DNA from 4 places in the Lysinibacillus sp. EB271-A1-10B genome. Region 3 is predicted to be linked to each of the others. Evidence: riboswitches for the same ligand, from Rfam matches in the RefSeq annotation. Region 3 holds a riboswitch; each other region holds the start of a gene.

Region 1 (3,146 bases), on a different contig from region 3:
TAATTCGCCTCCTAATTCCTCAACGCATACCCCGTTTTCTATAAAATACGTAAGTGCCTTTTCAACGATATGTGCCTTACCGTGTAGATGCACGACAATATTACCGACGATGCCGTTTTTTAATTCAATGATATTGGCTGTTAAAATATTTGGTTGTACATCATAAACTTTGCTCACTTCTGCAAGTAATGGCTTCCCGGTACTTTCACCAAGGAATGTTAAGCGAATCACACTTCCGGAAAGATTTAATTGTTCGATTAGGGAAGAAGATAAATTACGTTGAGAAATAGTGTTTAAAAACTTTCGTGTCGTTGGGTGCTGAGGCTTCGAAAATAGTTCTATAGCAGAGCCATATTCCACAACCGTCCCTGATTCAAGAACGGATACATCATCGCAAATTTTTTGAATAACATTCATTTCATGTGTAATGAGTAAAATAGTGATGCCCAACTCACGGTTAATTTTCAAGAGAAGCTCGAGAATAGCTTCAGTTGTTTCAGGATCGAGAGCACTTGTTGCTTCATCACTGAGTAAAATCTCAGGCTCTTGGGCGAGGGCACGTGCAATAGCGACACGTTGCTTTTGACCACCCGAAAGTTGGCTAGGATAACTATCTAATTTCTCTGTTAGGCCAACAATTTCTGCATATTTTGCGACGCGTTTTTTCACTTCAGAGTCGTTATAGCCTAGAAGCTTTAATGGTACCGAGATATTGTTGTAAACGGTCGCTGTTTTTAAGAGATTAAAATGCTGGAAAATCATGCCGATTTTTTGACGTGTTTTGCGGAGGTCGTTTAAAGAAAGGGAAGTAATATCTACATTGTCGATCAATACTTTTCCTGTTGTTGGACGCTCTAATAAATTAACACAGCGAATAAGGGTACTTTTTCCTGCGCCACTGTAGCCAATAACCCCATGAATTTCACCTTTTTTGACATGCAGGTTAATGCCATCTACTGCCTTAACGATACCTTTTTTAGTTTTAAATTCTTTTGTTATATTTTCTAGTTGAATCATACTGTGAACTCTCCTTTCTAAGTCCTTCTATAAAGCAAGAATCTGCTAGCATACCTATAGGAGTCTCGCAGATTCTCAATTTATGAAAGGCCCTTCATCGTTACTTACCAGCTTGGAATGATAGAACCTTTGAATTCCTCTTCAATAAATTTGCGTACTTCATCAGATTGATAGGCTTCAACAAATTTTTTAATCGCTGGGTCATCCTCGTTTTCAGCACGTACCGCAATGTAGTTTACATATGGAGAGTTAGTAGATTCTAAAAGAATGGAGTCTTTTTTAGGATCAATACCAGCATCAAGAGCGAAGTTCGTATTAATAGCTGCCACATCTACTTCACTAAGCTGCTTCGGAATTTGTGCAGCCTCTAATTCAATGAATTTAAAATTCTTTTTGTTTTCTTCCACATCGCGAATAGATGCTGTTAAGTCTGCACCTTCTTTTAATTTAATGATGCCTGCCTCTTGAAGAACAAATAGAGCACGAGCCCCGTTCGTTGGATCATTTGGTAATCCGAATGTAGCACCATCAGGAACTTCATCCAATGATTTATATTTATCAGAGTATATGCCCATAGGAGTTAAAATTGTTTTTCCTACTGGTACTAAATCTGTTTTGTGATCTTTGTTAAATGCATCGAGGAAAGGCTTGTGTTGATAACTGTTTACATCAAGATCACCCTCGGCTAACGATGTATTTGGTAAAACATAATCAGAGAACGTTTTTAGTTCTACCTCTAAGCCACTTTCTTTGGCAACTTTTGCTGCAACCTCTGCAATTTGTTCGTGTGGACCAGAAGTTACACCTACTACAATTTTATTTTCATTAATAGCCTTACCTTGACTACCTTTATCTTCATTAGTACCGCAGCCTACTAATGCTGCTACTAATGTGAGACTCGCTAAACCTAGTAAAATTTTGTTTTTCTTTTTCATGAGACATACCTCCAAAGTTGTTTTATCGGCTGGTAAAAATAAAAAAAACTCTCTTAAAAAAATTAAGAGAGGCTCATGAAAAAACGTCCTCTCTTATCTTTCAAACGATGATCGTTTGCTGGATTTGGCACCTTCCTTAAAAAAGGAGGTTGCCGAGCTTCATAGGGCCAGTCCCTCAGCTACTCTTGATAAGAGATTTATAATATTTTTTTGTAAATCCGATATATCTAATATAGATTATAGGATATAGTAAGTCAATCGAATTTTTGAAATATTTTTTTTTGTTATACTATTTGATCGCGAAAGAGGCATGGGAATTCTTGCTAGGGTAGGGTGGAAATATTGTTATCAGGACAGTGTATTAGATAGTTTGATGAATCAAAGGTCATGTTCAATTTATCCGTTAGAAGAAGGGTTGAGGCAACCAAGAAAGATCATGAAATGAAAACTGCCCCTATAGCGAGTGTGAACTAATAGGACAGTTTTTGAATGGAAGGAAATCCAATGCTTATAAATTAAAGAAGTTTAATTTTTCAATTCGGCTGATTGCTTCACGTAAGCGATCTTCACTTACAAGTAAACCTACACGAACATAGCCTTCACCGTATTGACCGAAGCCATTGCCTGCAGCTACTGCGATATCAGCTTTATCGAGCAATACATCAGTAAACTGCTCACTTGTATAACCTAATGGAACAGGGAGCCATGCAAAGAAAGAGCCCTTTGGTGCGGTTACTTGCCAACCAATTCGCTGTGCTTCTTCGATAAGAACATTTCGTCGACGCTCATAAGTCGCTCTTAGCTTATTCGCGCAATCCTGAGATGCTGTAAGGGCAACCGCTGCTGCTTGTTGTACGGCAGGGAATTGACTACAAAATAGATGATCTTGAATAAGATTAATAGCCGCAACAATATCAGCGTTACCAACTGCAAATCCAATACGCCAGCCTGCCATATTATATGTTTTAGATAATGTATACATCTCGATGCCGACCTCTTTGGCACCTTCCGCTTGCAGGAAACTAATAGGTTTCTTGCCGTCAAATCCAATTGCACCGTAAGCGAAATCATGTGAGACAATCATGTTGTGCTCTTTAGCAAAGCGCGCCGTTTCCTCGAAAAATTCAAGTGTTGCAGTACCACCAGTTGGATTGTTCGGGTAATTTAAGTAAAGAAGCTTTGCCTTTTCTTTTA
Region 2 (3,146 bases), on a different contig from region 3:
CACGTTCTTTTAAATATTTTACTACTTTTACATATAAGTTATCGAACACTTCAGAAGAAATTGGTCGGTTAACTTTTCCCCAGTCAATTTTATCTTTTGTGCTCTCTTCTTCTACCGTATATTTATCTTTAGGTGAACGACCAGTGTATTTGCCAGTTTCTGCACGAACTGCGCCATCTACTGTTAACATAGCTTCACCACGAGAAGTAGCTTTTTCAGCTAATTGTGGTACTGAAAGTTGAACATTAATGTTACCGCCGCTTAATAATTCCTTCAGTTCGTTTGCAATTTCTACTGAATTCATCGATTAAATACCATCCTTTTTTATAGTATTCCCTTGAGTCTGAGGGAGATTTTCTTAATTTCAAAAATAGTATAACACAATTGCTTAAATAATCTATACTAATTCAGAAATTATTTTTCAGATTTTATTACTTTTCAAGAAAACGACAAAAAGTAAATTGATTCGTTTTGATAATGCTTTTTACCCTATTTATTATAAGTGATCAGTCAATCACTTTCGACACAGCAAAATTGTGTTCTAGAAGCTTTTGGCTTATATGAGGTTCGCACAGGATGTGAAGTTTTAGCTTGTTTTTTATTAGTTGGAGCTTGTCTTCGATTGAAAAGGGGCTACAATCATTTTCATCCACCACATGTTCCGTAGCTGACGCTTTGCTTTCACTACAAAATGTGCTGTAAAGGGTTACACATATGTTAACACATGATGTGAGGTGGAGAGTAGGGATTATTTTGTTTGAATTTACAGGATAATACAAATAGGTTTCATAATAATGGTATAACTGTAGCTGACGCTTTGCTTTCGCTACAGATAAACAAAGCGAACGGAATCGGTTTTGTGCTTAGACCTGGAGATGTTCTTTGTGCGAAAGCGACAACACGAGAGCCGACGTGATGTCGCTTTCGGCAATGCTGCAGGACGTGGTGTTCTTACACTGAGATTCTCTATTTTAGCGGGTGTTTGGGCACTTGCTGAAAGAAGTTAAAAATATTTGACAACGTTCGACCTTTTACGTATTATGAGATATTGAACGGATACTCTTATCCCGAGCTGGTGGAGGGTCAGGCCCTGTGAAACCCGGCAACCTGCATGAACTATTTCACGACATGCGCTGGTGCCAACCTGATGCAAGGGAACCCCCTTGAACGATAAGAGTGAAAGGTTACGAAGTCATTATTCCTTTCCTCATGTTAAGTAAGCGTGAGAAAAGGATTTTTTTATTGTTAAAAACGAATGTAAAGGTAAGTATATAGTCCTTTCCTTATTATAATGACGGATCTTTCGAAAACCTCGTGTTAAAAGTAGTAGTTGTTTTTTGTGCGAAAGTGAAACGACAGCAACAGTTGTTTTTTTGTACGAAAGCGCAGTGCAAACGTAGCGACAGCAACAACTGCTTTAGAGTTCAATCTATAGGAGCGGGCTTGACATGGGTAATGAGTACCGTATTAATTCGCAAATATTATTTGTAAAAGTAATAGGAGGAAAACCAAATGACAAAACGTCGACTGTTTACATCAGAGAGTGTAACAGAAGGACATCCAGACAAAATATGTGATCAAATCTCGGATGCCATTTTAGATGCTATTTTAGCAGAAGATCCAAACGCACGTGTAGCGTGTGAAACAACAGTAACAACTGGTTTAGTACTAGTAGCAGGAGAAATTACTACCTCTACTTATGTAGACATTAAAGGTATCGTTCGTGATACTGTAGCAGAAATCGGTTATACACGTGGGAAATATGGCTTTGATGCTGAAAATCTAGCAGTACTTGTTGCTATTGGTGAACAATCACCTGATATTGCTCAAGGTGTTGACCAAGCATTAGAGGCACGTGAAGGCTCTATGACAGACGCTGACATTGAAGCAATTGGCGCAGGTGACCAAGGTTTAATGTTCGGTTATGCATGTAACGAAACACCAGAGCTTATGCCATTACCAATTAGTTTAGCGCATAAATTGGCTCGTCGCTTAACGGAAGTACGTAAATCTGATGAACTAGGTTATTTACGTCCAGACGGAAAAACACAAGTGACAATTGAATATGATGAAAACAATGTACCAGTGCGCGTTGATACGATTGTCATTTCTACACAGCATGACGAAGAAGCTACACTTGAGCAAATTCAAGCAGACTTAAAAGAATTTGTTATTGCTCCAGTTGTTCCAAGTGAATTATTAGATGCCGAGACTAAATATTTCATCAACCCAACTGGTCGATTCGTAATTGGTGGTCCAAAAGGAGATGCTGGTCTAACTGGACGTAAAATCATCGTTGATACATACGGTGGCTATGCCCGTCATGGTGGTGGTGCTTTCTCTGGTAAGGATGCAACTAAGGTAGACCGTTCAGCGGCATATGCAGCCCGCTATGTGGCAAAAAATATCGTAGCAGCTGGTTTAGCAGATCGAGCTGAAGTACAACTAGCTTATGCGATTGGTGTTGCTCAACCTGTATCTATTGCTGTTGATACATTCGGGACAGGAAAAGTTACGGAAAGTGAAATTGTAAAATGGGTACGCGAGCTATTTGACCTACGCCCAGCAGGGATTATTAAAATGCTTAACCTTCGTCGCCCAATTTATAAGCAAACTGCAGCATATGGTCACTTTGGTCGTACAGACTTAAATGTACCTTGGGAACAAACAGACAAAGCAGACGCATTACAAGAAAAAGCAGGTTTATAAACTATTCAGCTAAAGTAATAAAGTAGCTGGACCAATATTTTAAGATACTATTACAGAAAGGGGCTCTACATGCTATTGCCCCTTTCACTGTATTTATACTAAAAAAAACTCCATATATAATCGTGTATGGCTAGGTTGTCCAAGCAAACGTGGAGCTGCTTTGATTAAGTTGAAATAACTATTTATTTTTTGGTTGAAGAGATTTATAGTATTGGCCTTTTTCTACATATTCATGTATGATGCGTTCCATATCTTCTTTATCTTCATCGTTTAATTCTCTTACAACTTTTGCGGGACGCCCTAATGCTAAGCTATTTGGAGGAATGACTTTGCCTGGAGGAACAAGGCTACCTGCCCCAATAAATGCACCCTCTCCAATCTCCGCTCCGTCTAATATGATAGAGCCCATACCTATTAAGGCTTTTTTACGAATCGTA
Region 3 (3,146 bases):
TAGGTGTCTAACAGTATCAATGACAAGATTTATTGATATAATAATGATAAGGGATATGTCTAAACGGGGGTGGCGTTATGTTCGAGGGGAAATGCTTAATTGTCGAAGGCCGTTCGGATAAGCTTCAAATTGAACCTATTTTAAATGAACATGTTAAAATACTTTGCACGAATGGTACAATTGGTGTGCATCAATTAGAAGAGTTACTTGATCCATATGAAGGCTGTGAGCTTTATACATTTTTTGATGCAGATACATCGGGTGATAAGCTACGAGCATTAATGGACAGACATTATCCAGAGGCCGAGCATTTACGTACAATGCCAACATATAAGGAAGTAGAGACAACTCCGAGAAAGGTGTTAGCGGCGATTTTGCTTCGTGCACATTTCTCAATCCATAATGAATATATTTTGTAAGGTTGCGTGAAAAAAGATGGAAGAATGGTCAAAAGAGCAGTGGGACGTGGCTATCCAGTCTGGTGAAAAGGCTGCTTTTTATTTATATACACCAATGTGTGGAACGTGTGTAGTTGCATCGAAAATGATGTCGGTTGTTGAACAATTGCTGCCACAGCTACAGATTGGTAAAGCGAATATTAACTTTATTGAGCAAATCGCTTATGAAAATAAAATTGAAAGTGTACCGTGTTTACTTGTATGTGAAGGCGGAAAAGTGACGGAGAAGGTTTATGCCTTTCAATCCGTACCGTATTTATACGAATTGTTAAAAAAATAAATTGACTGGACTTTACTCACGTGGTAAAGTACGAATATACTAAAAAATATAAATATATCGAACTCTTATAAAGAGCGGCTGAGGGAAGTGCCCTATGAAGCCCGGCAACCATCACAAAAGTGAAAAGGTGCCAAATCACCCAAAGATTTTATCTTTGAAAGATGAGAGAACGGTTCAACGTATAAGTTACGTGACCCCTTCTACTTGTCTATAGTTGAAGGGGTTTTTTACTTCTTTCAGCCGCTGAAATAGAGGAACTCAGTCTAAGAACGCCACATCCTGTGGCAACGACTGAGTGACCAACGTCATGTTGGCCTAGAGCCTCCGGCGGATGTCATGGAATCGAAAAGGATTTCTTTGTGCCAGCACAAAGCCGATTCCAGACGCAATTATGCCGAGGCACAATTGATATAAGAAAAGGAGAATTCGCTATGATTCAGCTTCAAAATATTACGAAGAAATACAAGACCTCGAATGGCGAATTAACAGCAGTTAAAGACGTCAACCTTTCTATCGATAAAGGTGAAATTTATGGCATTATCGGCTATAGTGGCGCTGGTAAAAGTACAATGATTCGTTTGTTAAACGGTTTAGAAAAGCCTACATCTGGTACGGTAACGGTTAACAATCAAGAATTTTCATCCATAAAGGGGCAAAAGCTTAGAGATGCTAGACAAAAGGTCAGTATGATTTTCCAACATTTCAATTTACTTTGGTCTCGAACTGTTGCGGAAAACATTGCTTTCCCACTAGAAATCGCAGGTGTTCCAAAGGCAAAACGTGAGGCACGTGTGAAAGAATTGATCACACTAGTTGGCTTAGACGGACGTGCTAAAGCGTATCCATCACAATTATCGGGGGGACAAAAGCAACGTGTAGGCATCGCTCGTGCACTTGCTAATAATCCAGAAGTATTGTTATGTGATGAGGCAACATCCGCACTCGATCCGGAGACAACAGATGCTATCCTAGATTTACTTGTCGATATTAATGAACGACTAGGTTTAACGATCGTGTTAATCACACATGAAATGCATGTTATTCGTAAAATTTGCCACCGTGTAGCGGTTATGGAAGCTGGAGAAATTGTAGAACGTGGTGAAGTATTACAAGTATTCCAAGCGCCACAAGCGGACATTACAAAAAAATTCGTTTCTCAAATTACAGATACGAAGGAGACACAGGAAACTGTGGCACAAATTAAAGCAAATTACCCTAATGGACAACTTGTAAAGCTAATATTTGTAGGAGAAAAAACAGAGCAGCCTGTCATCTCACATCTTGTAAAACAGTGTGATGTAGAAGTAAGTATAGTACATGGTAATATTTCGCAAACAAAAAATGGTGCGTACGGTACACTTATTGTACAAATTGAAGGCACAGAGTCGAATGTTGCAGCTGCACTTAGCTACTTGCATACAGTCGAAGTACAAACGGAGGTGATTGCCAATGCTAACTAATTTCTTTCCGAATGTCGACTGGGAAAAAATGTGGGAAGCTACGTATGAAACGTTGTATATGACAACAATCTCTACGGTGATCACATTTATACTTGGATTAGTAATTGGGATCTTATTGTTTTTATCAAGTCCAAACCAACTATGGGCCAATAAACTGGTGAACTTTTTAACAGGCTCAATCGTTAATATTTTCCGTTCGATTCCATTTATCGTTTTGATTATTTTATTAATTCCATTTACGAAATTTTTACTCGGCACAATTCGTGGCGCAGATGCTGCTTTACCGGCACTAATTATCGGAGCTGCACCATTTTATGCGCGTATGGTATTAATTTCATTGCGTGAAATCGATAAAGGCGTTATTGAAGCGGCTCGTTCAATGGGTGCTAAAACGTCAACGATTATTTGGAAAGTTTTAATTCCAGAATCGTTCCCAGCGCTTATTTCTGGTCTTACTGTAACGGCTGTAGCACTTGTTGGCTATACTGCGATGGCAGGTATTATCGGTGCAGGCGGTCTAGGAAACTTAGCATTCTTAGATGGTTTCCAACGTAATCGCCAAGATGTAACTTTAATGGCGACTATATTAATCTTAATAGTAGTATTTATTATTCAATGGATTGGCGACTTAATTACAGCCAAAACAGATAAACGCTAAAAAGAAAAAAGCGTATCTCGCTACGAACATCAAAAAAGTTATTTCGGTTTTATGCCGCTAACATATTTTAAATTAGTTAAAAGGGAGTGCAATAAAATGAAGAAATTTTTAACAGGATTATTTTTATCAGTATTAGTATTAGCCTTAGCTGCTTGTGGTGCTGGTAAAAAAGATGATACAAACTCAAACGCATCATCTGGTGATAAATCAGACAATAAAGAAAATGTAACATTAACAATAGGTGCTTCTAATACGCCTCATGCGGTTATTTTGGAAAAAGCAAAGCCAGC
Region 4 (3,146 bases), on a different contig from region 3:
TAGTACTGCCGAAAATACTACTCAAAGTAAAATTGAAAACGATACCGGCAATTCTACACAAAATGATAGTGATACCGGAAATACACCAAACAGTGATAAGAATAAAAAATCGCCAGACAATTAACAGCAGTGTGGTTCATTACCAAAAGTGAAGCGGCTCATCGGACGCCCCCCAGGAGGCTCTGTGCGAAAGCAAAGCGGCAGCTACAAAGTGACCAGCCGGAACGGAAATGAGAAAAGTAAAAAATGATGACCCAAAAATATCAAGGTCATCATTTTTCTATGGCATTAAATATGATATTCAATTTGATCAACAAAATCCCATTCGTATGGTGTTTCTTGATAAACATAGTAGTTCAACCAGTTCGAGAATAACAAATGTGTATGGGCACGCCACGTATTAATCGGTTCATTTGCTGGATCATCATTAGGGAAGTAATTCAAGGGCACATCAATATCTAATCCTTTCGCAACATCGCGACTATATTCATCCGCTAAAGTTGTCGCATCATATTCAAGGTGACCAGTAATCATAATATTTTTATTGTCTTTAGATTGCACAATAAAAACACCAGCATCTTCTGAATAAGAGAGCAATCGTAAATCAGGGTGGTTGCGTACTTCATCAATCGATACAGACGTATAACGCGAATGTGGTGCCGTAAACAAATCACTAAAGCCGCGTACTAAATCCACTGTTAAATCCGTAATGACATGAGAATATACACCTGAGCATTTAGCAGAAAGCCCAATTTTGCCAATACCGTAATGATGGTATAACGCTGCCTGTGCACCCCAACATATATGTAGAACCGATGTTACGTTCGTTTTGGACCAGTCCATAATTTCTGAAATTTCCTGCCAGTAGTTCACTTCTTCAAACGGCATTTTTTCTACTGGTGCACCCGTAATAATCATGCCATCATAGCGACGATGACGAATTTGATCGAACGTCGTATAAAATAATTGTAAATGTGATTTACTAACATTTTTCGATTCATGAGTAGCAGTATTCAAAAATGTAATATTCACTTGTAACGGGGTATTCCCTAATAAACGTAGTAATTGCAGCTCTGTTTTTTCTTTTTCTGGCATTAAATTAAAGATTAAGATATTTAACGGACGAATTTGTTGAGTTTTCGCTCTATCCTCGTCCATTACGAAGATTTTTTCCTCACGTAAATGTTCTCCAGCTGGTAAGTTTTTTGGAATATTAATTGGCATCTTGCATTCCCCTCTCTTATAGTTCTCTCTGTTAAACCCATTATTGGCCTTAGTCTCCATACACAGGCCTTGCGTAAAGTCTTTTTTTCGATGAAATTAAAAAATCCCCCTCATTCCATTTGAGATAGAATGAGAAGGATGTTTTCCACGTTCACTCTTATCTCTCAAAGGACAAATCCTTCGCTGGAATTAGCACCTTTCTAACTTTTGTTAGAGGTTGCTGAAGCGTCATCGGGCCAAATCCCTCAACTTCTCTTGATAAGATTATTTAATTAAAAAGAATTGTAACATGAACATTTAAGAATATCAACAATACATAGAATATTTTGTTATTAACCATGCATGTCATTATGTTTGGGAGTAATACATTTGTTTTTTTAGTTTATTCCACTTCTTATAAAATCTATGTAATTTTTATTATAACTCATACTTCTGATAAAAAGAAGTGTATAGAATTTTAAATAAAAAAGCCTGCTCCTTTGGGATAATTTACAGCTCTACTATTTCTACTACATCGAACGATTGAAGACGCTCAAGACCAAACAAATCATTATCATAACTTTCAAAGTAAACACTTGCTACATTGTCGAATGACCATTCTTTTGTCTTGAACTCTTCAAGATTGTCAAACAAGATATCCAATAATAACCAACCATTATCATATTCTTTGTGGTTTATTCTATAGATATGAATGATATTGTTAGTATCCATAAATACGATATTTTCAGCTTGCTCAAATTTTGTATTAGTTGTTCTCATTGCTAGTGCTACATTTATCATATTAGTCAACCTCTTATCAATGGATTATTAGTTTTATTTTTAACGTTGCTACCGTCACATGAGCTATAAGTTCGAATACTATACCGTCATTGGCTCGGTATCACAGTGAATCATTGAATGCGTACTTTTCAAGATAAAAACAAGCTAACATCATTGACAATAATTACTCTGTAGAGTACTATTTAGACATAGCTAAATAAGACTTTTAAAAAGCCTTTAAACCAACATTTAAACCGTTCCCCAACGAAAAATGTTTATAAATAGGTCGTATTTTTTACTGTCTTTTTTAGCTAATAACTTAGCTTATGAGATGATAATAACCTAATAGAGTACCTAAGTCAATGATTTTTATCTAGTTGTGTACTTTCTGCTTATATTTTGTCTTATGCCAAAAGGAGATTATTAATATGACAATGTTTGCAAGGATAAAGGAGTTAGCAAAAAATAAAGATAAAAATCTAAAACAAGTGGCTTTCGATATGGGATTTGGCGAGAATTACTTCTATACTTTAAAATCTCAAAGCCCAAAAGCAGAAACATTAGAAAAAGTAGCAGACTATTTTGATGTATCTGTAGACTACCTACTAGGTCGCACAGACGTAAAAAGAAATTTCTATAGCATTGTAAGTGAAAATAACACTGACACAGATATACTCACAATTCAAAGAGCAGTAAATAAAATGACACCCGAAGAAAGAAAGAAAACCATTGCAGTCTTGGGGGCTGTCTTCGATGGTTTGTTCGATAGCGAAGATAAGAGCTAGTCAACCAGTTAAATAAAGACATAAAAAAGGACTACCCCCGAAGAGGTAGTCTCAATTCTATTATTTCTTTGGTTTTGGTTTAAATTTCTTCTTAGGCTCTTCTTTGACTTCTTCACTTGGATTAGGATTTATTACTTTTGTATACTTACGCTTTTTGCTATCGTCAACAATTAGGTATGTATCCCCATCAATTGGTTTATCTGGATGGTCTGCATGTTTCATCATTAGTGGACTCAAGTAAATATAGAATGAGTCTACCTCCTCACCATCACGAATTACCTTGCTTTCAAATGCATAAATTATAGTTGCAATGTTGTGATCCTTCCTATGTTTTTCAGAATGCTTTTTATCGTATGTAGTTTCATATACAAGATAGTT

The links. A riboswitch is a leader RNA that binds a small molecule or an ion and turns the genes downstream of it on or off. The one in region 3 is predicted to bind S-adenosylmethionine.
Region 1: linked by a shared signal. The riboswitch ahead of AC3WSK_RS24975 (MetQ/NlpA family ABC transporter substrate-binding protein) and the one ahead of AC3WSK_RS11560 (methionine ABC transporter ATP-binding protein) in region 3 are both predicted to bind S-adenosylmethionine.
Region 2: linked by a shared signal. The riboswitch ahead of metK (methionine adenosyltransferase) and the one ahead of AC3WSK_RS11560 (methionine ABC transporter ATP-binding protein) in region 3 are both predicted to bind S-adenosylmethionine.
Region 4: linked by a shared signal. The riboswitch ahead of metA (homoserine O-acetyltransferase MetA) and the one ahead of AC3WSK_RS11560 (methionine ABC transporter ATP-binding protein) in region 3 are both predicted to bind S-adenosylmethionine.

The regions. Positions count from the first base shown of each region.
Region 1 is NZ_JBYTDL010000036.1:11,602-14,747, reverse strand. Features, by position in the region: gene AC3WSK_RS24980 (methionine ABC transporter ATP-binding protein) at 1-1,017, opposite strand, end outside; gene AC3WSK_RS24975 (MetQ/NlpA family ABC transporter substrate-binding protein) at 1,122-1,952, opposite strand; SAM riboswitch class I at 2,043-2,147, opposite strand; gene AC3WSK_RS24970 (pyridoxal phosphate-dependent aminotransferase) at 2,461-3,146, opposite strand, start outside.
Region 2 is NZ_JBYTDL010000006.1:177,072-180,217, reverse strand. Features, by position in the region: gene pckA (phosphoenolpyruvate carboxykinase (ATP)) at 1-304, opposite strand, end outside; gene AC3WSK_RS11235 (hypothetical protein) at 885-1,007, shown strand; SAM riboswitch class I at 1,060-1,177, shown strand; gene metK (methionine adenosyltransferase) at 1,513-2,709, shown strand; gene AC3WSK_RS11225 (gamma carbonic anhydrase) at 2,888-3,146, opposite strand, start outside.
Region 3 is NZ_JBYTDL010000007.1:28,608-31,753, reverse strand. Features, by position in the region: gene AC3WSK_RS11570 (toprim domain-containing protein) at 78-419, shown strand; gene AC3WSK_RS11565 (thioredoxin family protein) at 436-738, shown strand; SAM riboswitch class I at 801-906, shown strand; gene AC3WSK_RS11560 (methionine ABC transporter ATP-binding protein) at 1,170-2,198, shown strand; gene AC3WSK_RS11555 (methionine ABC transporter permease) at 2,188-2,856, shown strand; gene AC3WSK_RS11550 (MetQ/NlpA family ABC transporter substrate-binding protein) at 2,953-3,146, shown strand, end outside.
Region 4 is NZ_JBYTDL010000003.1:384,805-387,950, forward strand. Features, by position in the region: partial or broken gene AC3WSK_RS07110 (hypothetical protein) at 1-124, shown strand, start outside; gene metA (homoserine O-acetyltransferase MetA) at 289-1,224, opposite strand; SAM riboswitch class I at 1,379-1,489, opposite strand; gene AC3WSK_RS07120 (hypothetical protein) at 1,714-2,013, opposite strand; gene AC3WSK_RS07125 (helix-turn-helix domain-containing protein) at 2,412-2,768, shown strand; gene AC3WSK_RS07130 (hypothetical protein) at 2,829-3,146, opposite strand, start outside.